2 regions of the Pseudorhizobium sp. NPDC055634 genome follow, and region 2 is predicted to be linked to the other one. Evidence: predicted binding sites of a transcription regulator. Region 2 holds the regulator's gene; the other holds the start of a gene.
What was found. The regulator HrcA, encoded in region 2, represses chaperone genes, less so after heat shock. The targets are predictions, from matches to a motif close to GTTAGCACTCNCNNNNNGNGAGTGCTAAC.

Region 1 (6,567 bases), on a different contig from region 2:
ATTCTCGAGCTTGATGCCGAGATCTTCGGAGATGACAGTGCCGCCCGTCAGGATGGCGATGTCTTCCAGCATGGCCTTGCGGCGGTCGCCGAAGCCCGGAGCCTTGACGGCAGCGATCTTGAGGCCGCCACGCAGCTTGTTGACGACGAGGGTCGCGAGGGCTTCGCCTTCGACGTCTTCAGCGATGATGAGGAGCGGCTTGCCGGACTGTACGACGGCTTCCAGGACCGGCAGCATTGCCTGCAGGTTGGAGAGCTTCTTTTCGTGCAGCAGGATATAGGGGTCGTCGAGATCGGCGACCATCTTTTCCGGGTTGGTCACGAAGTAGGGCGACAGGTAGCCGCGGTCGAACTGCATGCCTTCGACGACTTCGAGTTCGGTCTCGGCGGTCTTGGCTTCCTCGACGGTGATGACACCCTCGTTGCCGACCTTCTGCATGGCTTCCGCGATGTCGAGGCCGATCTGGCGCTCGCCGTTGGCGGAAATCGTGCCAACCTGTGCAACTTCTTCCGAAGTGTTGATCTTCTTGGCCTTGGCCTGGAGATCGGCGACGACGGCCTTGACGGCGAGGTCGATGCCACGCTTCAGGTCCATCGGGTTCATGCCGGCCGCAACAGCCTTGTTGCCTTCGCGAACGATGGCCTGGGCGAGGACGGTAGCGGTGGTGGTGCCGTCACCGGCGATGTCGTTGGTCTTCGAAGCGACTTCGCGGACCATCTGGGCGCCCATGTTCTCGAACTTGTCTTCGAGTTCGATTTCCTTGGCGACGGAAACGCCGTCCTTGGTGATGCGCGGTGCGCCGAAGGACTTGTCGATGACGACGTTACGACCCTTCGGGCCGAGCGTTACCTTGACGGCATCAGCGAGGATGTCGACGCCGCGCAGCATCTTTTCGCGCGCGGTACGGCCGAACTTTACTTCTTTAGCTGCCATTTTGAGAACTCCTGAAAAGGGGTGTCAGCGTTATTTCGGAATGCGAAGACTGAAAAAATCAGCCGATGATACCCATGATGTCGGATTCCTTCATGATCAGAAGGTCTTCGCCATCGAGCTTGATTTCCGTGCCGGACCACTTGCCGAACAGGACGCGGTCGCCGACCTTCACGTCGAGAGCGATCAGGTCGCCGTCGTCGTCACGTGCGCCGGGACCAACGGCGACGATTTCGCCTTCCTGGGGCTTTTCCTTGGCGGTGTCCGGGATGATGATGCCACCCTTGGTCTTCTCTTCAGACTCGACGCGACGAACGACGACGCGGTCGTGCAGGGGGCGGAAATTGGTGCTTGCCATTGTCTTATCCCTCGATCAAATGACATGGATGGGTCAGCGGACCCATATCGGTCGTTAGCACTCGCTAAGGGGGAGTGCTAACTGGCGTCGAGATAAGCTTGGCTTTGACCGGAGTCAAGAACGGCGCAGAACGAAATCTCCCATATTCCTGCGAACCCTGGCACCTCGCGAGGCTCGAAATTCCTTGCCATCGGGCACAGGCTTTGCGATGTCAGCGCCGGTTCAGTATCGGTTCGGGAAAAGACATGGCCAAGCGCATAAGCAGTCTCAGCGAGATCACCGGCGATTACGATGTCGTCCTGTCGGACGTCTGGGGCGTGGTTCACAACGGCGTCGATGCCTTCCCCGATGCCTGCAAGGCTCTCGCCGACGCGCGTGCCGCAGGGGTGACGGTGGTGCTCATCACCAATTCGCCGCGACCCTCGCCCGGCGTCATTTCGCAGCTTCGGCTACTCGGGGTTCCGGACAATTCCTATGACGGCATGGTCACCTCGGGCGACGTGACGCGGCAGCTGATTGCCGAGGGGCCGAGGAAGGTCTTCCTGCTCGGGCCCGAACGCGACATGCCGCTGTTCGACGGGCTCGACGTCGAGGTCGTCGGCGCCGACGATGCGGACGCCATCGTCTGCACTGGTTTCTTCGACGACGAGAAGGAAGTCCCCGAAGATTATCACGACATGCTCGTCGCCTTCCAGAAGCGCGATGTTCCCTTCATCTGCGCCAATCCCGACCTGGTCGTCGAGCGGGGCCACCGCATCATTCCCTGCGCGGGAGCGGTTGCTGCCTATTACGAGGATCTCGGCGGCAAGACCCGCATCGCCGGCAAGCCCCATACTCCGATCTATGAAGAGGCGCTCGCCTTCGCAGCCAAGGCTCGCGGGAAGCTCGTGAAGGAGCGCGTCCTGGCGATCGGCGACGGCATGCCGACGGATGTCCGCGGCGCCATCAACCAGGGGCTCGATCTCCTCTATATCAGCGCCGGAATCCATGTGGGCGAATACACCGTGAACGGCCAGATCGACGAGGCGGTCATGAATGCATGGCTGAAGAGCGAAGGGGCCGCCCCGAAATGGTGGATGCCGCGGCTCGCCTAGGAAAACGCCGATGACCGTGTTCCATCGCAACGAGAAGAAGGAACCTCTGCCCGACGCCCTGAAGGGCGGGGTCGTGGCGATCGGCAATTACGACGGGGTTCATCGCGGTCACAGGAGCGTCCTCGAGCGCGCGCTGGAGCTTTCGCGGGAGCGTCAGGTTCCGGCGCTGGTCCTGACCTTCGAACCGCATCCGCGGACCGTGTTCCGCCCCGACAGTCCCGTCTGCCGCCTGACGCCGGCACCCCTCAAGGCGCGGCTCCTGGAGGCCATGGGATTCCGCAGCGTCATCGAATATCCGTTCGACAAGGAGTTCTCGCAGCGCTCGGCCGAGGAATTCGTCCAGACCGTCCTCGTCGACTGGCTGCAGGCCAGCGCAGTGGTCACCGGTTTCGATTTCCACTTCGGCAAGGGCCGCGAGGGCGGACCCGCCTTCCTGATGGCGTCCGGCAAGCGTCATGGCTTCGACGTAACCCTGGTCGATGCCTTCCGCGACGAGAACGGCGAGGTCATCTCCTCGAGCCGCATCCGGGCGCTGCTGGCGCAGGGCGACGTTTCCGCGGCAGCGGGCCTCCTCGGCTACCGCTTCACGGTCGAGGGCGAGGTAATCGGCGGCCAGAAGCTCGGCCGCACGCTCGGCTTTCCGACCGCCAACATGGCGCTGCCACCCGAGACGGAGCTGAAGCCCGGCATATACGCCGTACGTTTCCGCCGTGCGGACGGCACGCTCTACGACGGGGTCGCGAGCTACGGCCGCCGTCCGACGGTGACGGAGAACGGCGCCCCGCTGCTGGAAACCTATCTCTTCGACTTCTCCGGCGATCTCTACGGCGAGACGTGCTCCGTCTCCTTCTTCGGCCACCTGCGCGACGAACTGAAGTTCGACGGGCTGGAGCCGCTGGTGCAGCAGATGAAGCGCGACGAGGAAGAGGCGAGGGCGCTTCTCGCGGGCGTGACGCCGCTTGGCGAACTCGACGCGAAGATCGCCTTCCGGTAGCCGGGCGCTATTCGAACAGCGCTCTTTCCTTCACCGGCGAAAACCCGTAAAGACGCGTGCCATGAGAACGTACCGGCCGGTCCCCTTCATACGAATTATCGGCCCGGCCTTCTGCGCCGCCTGAGCATCAGGCGCCGGGAAGGTCCGGGTATCCGGGCGCCTGTTTACGCGCCTTAGCCACCTCATCCTCATCCCGAAGCGCCCTGCGGCGCCAGAACGATTGCCTGAGCCATGACCGACACTGCCGAAAAGCTCGACTACTCCAAGACACTCTACCTGCCGGAAACGGACTTCCCGATGCGCGCCGGCCTGCCGCAGAAGGAGCCGGAATTCGTCGCCCGCTGGCAGAAGATGGACCTCTACAAGAAGCTGCGCGCCTCCGCCGCCGGCCGCGAGAAGTTCGTCCTGCATGACGGCCCGCCCTATGCCAACGGCAACATCCATATCGGCCATGCGCTGAACAAGATCCTCAAGGACGTCATCACCCGCTCCTTCCAGATGCGCGGCTACGATTCCAACTACGTTCCCGGCTGGGATTGCCACGGCCTTCCGATCGAATGGAAGATCGAGGAGAAGTACCGCGAGAAGGGCAAGAACAAGGACGAGGTCCCGGTCAACGAATTCCGTCAGGAATGCCGCGACTTTGCCGCGCACTGGATCAAGGTGCAGTCGGAGGAGTTCAAGCGCCTCGGCATCGAGGGCGACTTCGATAATCCCTATACGACGATGAACTTCCACTCCGAGGCCCGGATCGCCGGCGAACTCCTGAAGATCGCGCGCTCCGGCCAGCTTTATCGCGGCTCCAAGCCGGTGATGTGGTCTGTCGTCGAGCGCACCGCGCTTGCCGAGGCCGAGGTTGAATATGCGGACGTCGAGAGCGACACGATCTGGGTGAAGTTCCCGATCATGCTCAAGGCCGAGCCGGGCTTCACGCTCGGGACGAGGGAGGCGCTGCGCCAGGTTGTGATTGCGCAGAACGCCGAGGGCGGCGTGCTCGGAGACCTCCAGGGCGCATTCGTCGTGATCTGGACGACCACGCCGTGGACGATCCCCGGCAACCGGGCGATCGCCTTTTCGCCGCGTGTGCAATACGCGCTCTATCAGGTGACGGCGGCCGAGAACGACTTCGGCCCGCGGCCCGGCGAGAAACTGGTCTTTGCCGAGAAGCTGGCGGACGAGTCCTTCAAGAAGGCCAAGGTCGAGTACGTCAAGATCCGCGACGTCGACGCCGAGGAACTGGCGTCGATCATCTGCGGGCACCCGCTGCGGCAACTGGGCGGCGGCTATGAATTCCCGGTGCCGCTCCTTCCCGGCGATCACGTCACCGACGATGCCGGTACCGGCTTCGTTCATACCGCACCCGGACACGGCCGCGAGGACTTCGACGCATGGACGGCTGCCGCAAAGGAACTTTCGGCGAAGGGGATCGACACGACCATCCCCTTCACGGTCGACGATGCGGGCTTCTTCACCAAGGATGCCCCCGGCTTCGGCCCTGACCGCGAAGGCGGTCCTGCCCGCGTCATGGACGACAATGGCAAGAAGGGTGATGCCAACAAGGCGGTGATCGACGCTCTGATCGGAATGAACATGCTCTTCGCCCGCGGGCGCCTGAAGCACTCCTATCCGCACTCCTGGCGGTCGAAGAAGCCGGTCATCTTCCGCAACACGCCGCAGTGGTTCGTCTACATGGACAAGGACCTCGGCGACGACACGACGCTCCGCTCGCGCGCCCTCAAGGCGATCGACGAGACGCGCTTCGTGCCGGCCGCCGGCCAGAACCGCCTGCGCGCGATGATCGAGCAGCGCCCGGACTGGGTATTGTCGCGCCAGCGCGCCTGGGGCGTGCCGATCTGCGTCTTCGTCGACGAGGACGGCACAATCCTGCAGGACGAGGCGGTGAACGCGCGCATCATCGAGGCCTTCGAGCAGGAAGGCGCGGACGCCTGGTTCGCCGAAGGTGCCCGCGAGCGCTTCCTCGGCTCCCGCGCCAACGAAGGCTGGACGCAGGTCCGCGACATCCTCGACGTCTGGTTCGACTCGGGTTCGACCCACACGTTCACGCTGGAAGACCGGCCGGACCTGAAATGGCCGGCGGACGTCTATCTCGAAGGCTCCGACCAGCATCGCGGCTGGTTCCACTCCTCGCTTCTGGAATCGGCTGCGACCCGCGGCCGTGCGCCCTACGACACCGTGATCACCCATGGCTTCACCATGGATGAGAAGGGGCAGAAGATGTCGAAGTCGCTGGGCAATGTCGTGTCGCCCCAGGACGTCATGAAGGATGCCGGGGCCGATATCCTGCGCCTCTGGGTCATGACCACCGACTATTGGGAAGACCAGCGTCTCGGCAAGACGATCATCCAGACCAATGTCGATGCCTACCGCAAGCTGCGCAACACGATCCGCTGGATGCTCGGCACGCTCGCCCACGACGAGGGCGAGGAGATCGCATATGCGGACCTCCCCGAACTCGAAAGGCTCATGCTGCATCGCCTGGCCGAACTCGACCGGCTGGTGCGCGAAGGCTATGACGCCTTCGACTTCAAGAAGATCGCGCGCGCGCTCATCGACTTCGCCAACATCGAGCTGTCGGCCTTCTACTTCGACATCCGCAAGGACGCGTTCTATTGCGACGCGCCGTCGTCGCTACGCCGTCGCTCGGCGCTCGCCGTCATCCGCCAGATCTTCGACTGCATGGTGACCTGGCTCGCCCCGATGCTGCCCTTCACCACGGAGGAAGCCTGGCTGTCGCGCAATCCGCGGGCCGTGTCGGTCCATCTGGAGCAGTTCCCCGAGGTCCCGGCCGACTGGCGCAACGATGCGCTGGCGGAGAAGTGGTCGAGGGTTCGCCGCGTCCGCTCCGTGGTTACCGGTGCTCTGGAGATCGAGCGCAAGGAAAAGCGCATAGGTTCGTCGCTCGAAGCCGCACCGGTCGTGCATGTTTCCGATCCGGAACTGATGAAGGCGCTGGACGGCCAGGACTTCGAGGAGATCTGCATCACGTCCGCCATTCGGGTGGTCGCAGGCGAGGGACCGGAAGCGGCCTTCCGCCTTCCCGAAGTGCCGGGTGTCGCGGTCGAGCCGAAGCTTGCCGAGGGCACCAAGTGCGCGCGCTCCTGGCGCGTCACCACGGATGTCGGATCCGATCCGGAATACCCCGACGTCTCCGCCCGCGACGCCGCGGCCCT
Region 2 (6,567 bases):
GCAGCATTTCGTCCATCAGCGGCGTGTTTGCGCGTCTTGAAACGCCGGTGGACTTCGAGGCTCTCGACGATCAGCCCGTCGACCTCGTATTCCTTCTGCTCGCTCCGGAAGGCGCGGGAGCAGACCACCTCAAGGCCCTTTCGCGGATTGCTCGCGTGCTGCGCGATCAGGAACTGGTCGCCAAGCTGCGTCAGACCGATTCCGCATCGGCCATCTATGCTTTCCTGAACGAGGAACAGGCCAACGCGGCCTGATCGCCAGGGCTGAAGGCAAAACAAAAAAAGCCGCCCGGCGCCGATGGCAGCGGGCGGCTTTCTCTTTTTCAGGGCCGGGTCAACCGCCCGTCTTTTCGCTCTCTCCGGCAGCAGCCGCTTCCACCTTCGGGCCGCCCTTCGAAACGCCTACCATGGCCGGCCGCAGCACGCGGTCGCCGATCGTGTAGCCCGCCTGGACGACCTGGAGAACGGTGTTGTTCGGCACGTCGGCGTTCGGGATCTCGAACATCGCCTGATGGAAATTGGGGTCGAACTTCTGGCCCTCTGCGTCCATCTTCTTCACGCCGTGACGCTCCAGCGCGGACAGCATCGAACGCTCGGTCATCTCGACGCCTTCAAGCAGCGCGGTGAGGCTCTGGTCGGCCGCGGCCCGGACTTCGGCCGGCACGGCATCGATCGCCCGGCGAAGATTGTCGGACACGGCGAGCATGTCGCGTGCGAAACCGGCGACGGAATAGGACTTGGCGTCCTTGACGTCGCGCTCGGTGCGCCGGCGAAGGTTTTCCATTTCCGCGGCCATGCGCAGGAAACGGTCGCGAAGTTCGGCGTTTTCAGCCTTGATGGTCTCGACGGGATCCGGCTCCGCAGCCTGTGCATCTCCCGCAGCCGTTGCCTCATCCTGCAGGCCGGGCGCCATGGCCTCCGCAGCGCTGTCCAGGGCAGTTTCATGCTGGCCCGCGTCAGGTCCGTTTTTCTTCGTTTCGTCGGTCATGACCTTCTCCGGTGTATTCGTTCACAAAGTCGTGCCCGATATCGAGGTTCGAACCTCAAAAATCAAGACTGATGCAAGAATGGGATGTCATCGGGGCTGGCGGGTGAGCCTTGCAAGAAGCTGGGCGGTGTAATCGACCATGGGGACGACACGGGAATAGTTGAGACGCGTGGGGCCGATCACGCCGACGGCGCCGACGATGCGTTCCTCCTGATCCCTGTAGGGCGCCACGATGAGCGAGGAGCCCGACAGCGAGAACAGCTTGTTCTCCGAGCCTATGAAGATCCTGACGCCCGGGCCACTCTCGGCAAGGTTCAGGATCTCGATAAGACTGTCCTTCTTCTCCAGGTCGTCGAAGAGCAGGCGCAGCCTGTCCAGGTCGTCAAGATCGGTCATGCCTTCCAGGAGGTTGGCCCGGCCGCGCACGATAAGCTGGTTCGGCTTGCCGTCCTCGCGCGTTCCCGACCACACCGCCAGGCCACGCTCAACGAGTTCCTGGGACAGGGCGGTGAGTTCGGTCTGGACCTGCGTCTTCAGCTTCTCCAGCTCGGAGCGAAGCTCGAAGAGCGTCTGGCCCGCCAGATGGGCGTTCAGAAAATTTGCCGCCTCGGTCAGCTGCGAAGACGTCACGCCCGCAGGCAGTTCGATGATCCGGTTCTCGACCTGATTGTGCTCTCCCACCAGGACGGCGAGCGCCTTGGTCGGCTCCAGACGGATGAACTCCACATGCTTGAGGAGCGGGTCGTTCTTGGTCGTCACCACGATGCCCGCACCGCGCGACACACCGGATAGCATCCGGCTCGCGTCGTTCATCAGGCTTTCCAGCGGCCGGTCGCGATCCTCCAGACGGATCTGGCGGTCGATGCTGGTCCGCTCTTCCTCGGAAAGATCGCCGACCTGCATGAAGGCATCGACGAAGAAGCGCAGGCCGGACTGGGTCGGCAACCGTCCTGCGCTGACGTGCGGCGCATAGATAAGGCCCAGTTCCTCGAGGTCACTCATGACATTGCGGACGGATGCCGGCGAGAGCGACATGGGCAGGAGGCGCGAGAGATTTCGAGACCCGACCGGCTCTCCCGTTTCGAGGTAGCTTTCAACGATGCTCCTGAAGATCTCGCGCGAACGGTCGTCGAGTACCGCGCGGCTTTCCCTTCGTCCCATCAATCCCATTTTTTCTTTGAGCTCTCTGCTTCGTACTGGACGAATATAGTCATCCGCCGATGTCTTCGCCACACGGAAAGTTCTGCACGGTTGCGGATGCACGAGGCCGCTCCGAGCCTTTTTCTTTGCAAATGACGGGCGAGGCCCGTAGAACGCCTTACCAATTCTCAGGAGCATGACATGCGGCCTTCAGGCAGAAAAACCGACCAGATGCGCGCCGTTTCCTTCGAGCGCAACTTTTCGAAACATGCGGAAGGGTCCTGCCTCGTCCGCTTCGGCGACACCCACGTCCTGTGCACGGCAAGCCTGGAAGAGAAGCCGCCGGCATGGCTGCGCAACAGCGGCAAGGGCTGGGTGACGGCGGAATACGGAATGCTGCCGCGCGCCACCGGCGACCGGATGAAGCGCGAGGCAGCCGCCGGCAAGCAAGGCGGCCGCACGCAGGAAATCCAGCGCCTGATCGGTCGCTCGCTGCGCGCCGTGGTCGACCTGACCGCGCTCGGGGAAAAGCAGATCACCATCGACTGCGATGTCATCCAGGCGGACGGCGGCACCCGCACGGCTGCCATCACCGGCGGCTGGATCGCACTGCACGACTGCCTGAAATGGATGGAAGCCCGTTCGATGACGAAGGTCGACAAGGTTCTCAAGGACCATGTCGCGGCGATTTCCTGCGGTATCTTCGCCGGGCAGTCGGTCATCGACCTGGACTATCTGGAAGACTCCGCCGCCGAGACGGATGCCAATTTCGTCATGACCGGCAAGGGCGGCATCGTTGAGATACAGGGGACCGCCGAAGGGGAACCCTTCAGCCAGGAAGAATTCCTTTCCCTGCTGGCGCTTGCCAGGGCCGGCACCGAGGAGCTGGTGGCGCTTCAGAAGCAGGCGATCGCAGCCTAGGAGAGAGCGGTGCTGATCGAAGGGATGCTGGAGACGGCCCTCTATGCGGAGAACCTCGATGCCGCCGAGGCCTTCTACGCCGGCATCCTGAAACTCGAACGCATCGTGCGCGCCGACAACCGCCACGTCTTCTTCCGCTGCGGGCCGGGCGTGCTGCTGATCTTCAATCCCGACGAAACCGTGAAGCCGCCTGCGCCTGATGGGCCGCAGGTGCCACCGCATGGGGCTCGAGGCGCAGGCCACGCCTGCTTCCGGGTTGCCCGCAACAATCTCGACGCAATCGCAGGCGCGCTCAAGGCGGCGGGCGTTGCGATCGAAAGCGACGTGGTCTGGCCGGGCGGGGCTCGGTCCATCTATTTCCGCGACCCCGCGGGCAACAGTCTTGAATGTGCCGAACCGGGCCTCTGGTCCGTCGGCTGAGGATATCGGAACCATGCGCAAGCTCGACACCAAAACGATCGTCGTCGCCAGCCACAATGCCGGCAAGATCCGGGAGATCGCCGAACTGATCGGTCCGCTCGGTTTCAGTGCAAAGTCAGCGGCGGAACTTGGACTTCAGGAGCCTGACGAAACGGGGACGACCTTCGAGGAGAACGCCGGGATCAAGGCCCTGGCTTCCGCCAAGGCCTCCGGGCTTCCGGCGCTTTCCGACGATTCCGGGCTCGTCATCGACGCGCTCGACGGAGCACCCGGGGTGTACACCGCCAACTGGGCCGAACGTGACGACGGCAGCCGGGATTTCGCGATGGCGATGGAGAAGGTCGAACGCGCACTCGAAGAGCGCGGGGCGACGACCGCCGGGCAGCGCACCGCGCGCTTCGTGAGCGTGCTTTGCCTTGCCTGGCCGGACGGCCACACGGAGTTCTTCCGCGGCGAAGTGGAAGGCACCGTCGTCTGGCCGCCACGGGGAGACAAGGGGTTCGGCTATGACCCGGTCTTTCAACCGAAAGGCCACGACCTTACATTCGGGGAGATGAGTTCCGACGAGAAACACGGCTGGCGTCCCGGCGAACCCGAGGCGCTTTCCCACCGAGCCCGCGCGTTCAAGCGCTTCGTGGAAACCTGCCTGGAGGGCTGAGCGCGTTGACCCTCGCCACCACCCTTCTGCCCGATACCGGCGAGCCGGGCTTCGGCGTCTATGTGCATTGGCCGTTCTGCGCGGCCAAGTGTCCCTACTGCGACTTCAACAGCCATGTCCGCCACCAGCCGGTGGATCAGCCGCGCTTCACGCAGGCTTTCCTGCGGGAAATGGCCACCACGCGTCAGATGGCCGGCCCGAAGACCGTCACGAGCATATTCCTGGGCGGCGGCACGCCGTCGCTGATGGAGCCGGCCACGGTCGCCGCAATTCTCGACGGCATTTCCCGCCACTGGCATGTGCCCGACGGGATAGAGATCACCATGGAGGCCAACCCCTCCAGCGTCGAGGCGGAACGTTTCCGGGGCTATCGGTCGGCGGGCGTCAACCGGGTATCGCTCGGCGTGCAGGCACTGAACGATCCAGACCTTAAGTTTCTCGGCCGTCTTCATGACGTGGCCGACGCCCTGAAGGCGATCCGCCTGGCGCGTGAGATCTTCCCGCGCATGAGCTTCGACCTGATCTACGCGCGCCCGGGGCAGACCGTCGCGGCCTGGGAGGCCGAACTCGTGCAGGCGATCTCCTATGCGGTGGACCACCTCTCGCTCTACCAGCTTACCATCGAGGAAGGCACGCCCTTCTATGGCCTTCACAAGGCCGGCAAGCTCGTGGTTCCCGACGGCGATCAGTCCGCCGACCTCTACGAGGCGACGCAGGAAATTACCGCACGGCACGGGCTGCCCGCCTACGAGGTTTCCAACCATGCGCGACCGGGCGCCGAAAGCCGCCATAACCTCACCTACTGGCGCTATGGCGATTATGCCGGGATCGGCCCGGGGGCGCACGGGCGACTGACGCGCGGCGCGTCCAAGATCGCGACCGCGACCGAGCGGCGCCCCGAGACATGGCTGGACATGGTGGAGCGGCAGGGCCATGGACTTGTCGACCAGGAAGAGCTGGGCCGCGACGAACAGGCCGACGAACTGCTGCTGATGGGCCTCCGGTTGACGGAAGGCGTGGATCTTGCCCGCTGGCAACAGCTTTCCGGACGCGATCCCGATCCGGCGCGGGAGCAGACGTTACTGGAACACGGCTTCATCGAGCGCCTCGGCAATTCGAGGCTGCGCTGCACGCCCAAGGGCATGCTGATCCTGGACGCCGTGGTCGCGGATCTGGCCTGCTGACGTTCCGACAGCGCCGATCAGAAACCCCTTAAAGTGAAAGGCCGGCATCTCTGCCGGCCTTCTGGTATCAGGCGTTGTTCTCGTTGATCAGGCGCTTCAGAAGCTCGACCTCGTGGCAGAGCTTGGTATCGCCGGAGATCAGTTCCTCGATCTTGCGGACGGCATGCAGCACCGTCGTGTGGTCGCGTCCGCCGAAACGGCGGCCGATCTCCGGGAAGGACCGCGGCGTCAGCGTCTTCGACAGGTACATGGCGATCTGGCGCGGCTTCACCACGACGCGCGTCCGACGGTTGGAGACGAGCTCCTGCCGCGACACATTATAATGGCGGGCGACGATGCGCTGGATGTCCTCGATCCGGACGCGCTTGGCCTCTCCCGTTCCGACCAGGTGGGCAAGCAATTCGTCGACGCGCTCGATCGAAAGCGAAGGCTCGAACGAACGGCGGAAAAGCAGCTGGTTGAAGGCGCCTTCCAGTTCGCGGCCGCTGTTTGCGACGTTGCGGGCGACATGCGAGAGGATATCGACCGGAATGTCGAGCGAGGCATCTTCCTGCTGGGCCACTTCGAGGCGGCGCTTCAGCATCTCGAAGCGCATTTCGAAGTCGGGGCTTTCCATCTCGATAGCCACGCCGCCCTGCAGACGCGAACGGACGCGCGGATCGAGGGATTCCAGTTCCCAGGGGGCGCGGTCAGCCGCAACGACGACCTGCTTGGCACTGTCGAGCAGCGTATTTAGGAGATGGCAGAACTCGTTCTGGATCATCTTGCCTTGCAGGAACTGCATGTCGTCGATGATCAGCAGGTCGATATTGCGCAGGGAATCCTTGAGGGTCAGGGCATTGTTGTCACGGATCGCGGTTGCGAAACGCCACATGAAGTATTCGGCGGTCAGGTATACGACCCGCGGCGCCCTGGCGCTTGAAACGGCGGCGTTGGCAATCGCCTGCAGAAGGTGCGTCTTGCCCAGCCCGACGCCGGAGTGGATGAACAGCGGGTTGAACCGCACGGCGCCCGCACCGGCCTCCGCGATGGTTCGCGCTGCCGCCAGGGCCACGCGGTTGGACGGGCCCACGACATAGGTTTCGAAGGTGTAGCGGGTATCAAGCGGCGATCCGAAAAGCGGAGCGGCGGCGTTCGGACGCGGCGTGGCCGCGCCGGCCTGAACCGTTGTGATCTTGCCCAGTTCGCGCACGGCGGATTGGCGCGCGGCGGAGCTGGTTACGGCCGCGGCAAGAGCCGCCTCCGCCACACGGGGAT

Region 1: a site for HrcA is predicted at 1,342-1,370, ahead of groES (co-chaperone GroES). Genes of this name have one in related genera too.

The regions. Positions count from the first base shown of each region.
Region 1 is NZ_JBSHHW010000011.1:35,769-42,335, forward strand. It holds gene groL (chaperonin GroEL) at 1-933, opposite strand, end outside; gene groES (co-chaperone GroES) at 992-1,288, opposite strand; gene ACWGPT_RS17060 (TIGR01459 family HAD-type hydrolase) at 1,534-2,382, shown strand; gene ACWGPT_RS17065 (bifunctional riboflavin kinase/FAD synthetase) at 2,393-3,376, shown strand; gene ileS (isoleucine--tRNA ligase) at 3,608-6,567, shown strand, end outside.
Region 2 is NZ_JBSHHW010000002.1:78,618-85,184, forward strand. It holds gene ptsN (PTS IIA-like nitrogen regulatory protein PtsN) at 1-254, shown strand, start outside; gene grpE (nucleotide exchange factor GrpE) at 334-987, opposite strand; gene hrcA (heat-inducible transcriptional repressor HrcA) at 1,075-2,157, opposite strand; gene rph (ribonuclease PH) at 2,329-3,048, shown strand; gene ACWGPT_RS03420 (VOC family protein) at 3,073-3,468, shown strand; gene rdgB (RdgB/HAM1 family non-canonical purine NTP pyrophosphatase) at 3,482-4,126, shown strand; gene hemW (radical SAM family heme chaperone HemW) at 4,123-5,310, shown strand; gene dnaA (chromosomal replication initiator protein DnaA) at 5,378-6,567, opposite strand, start outside.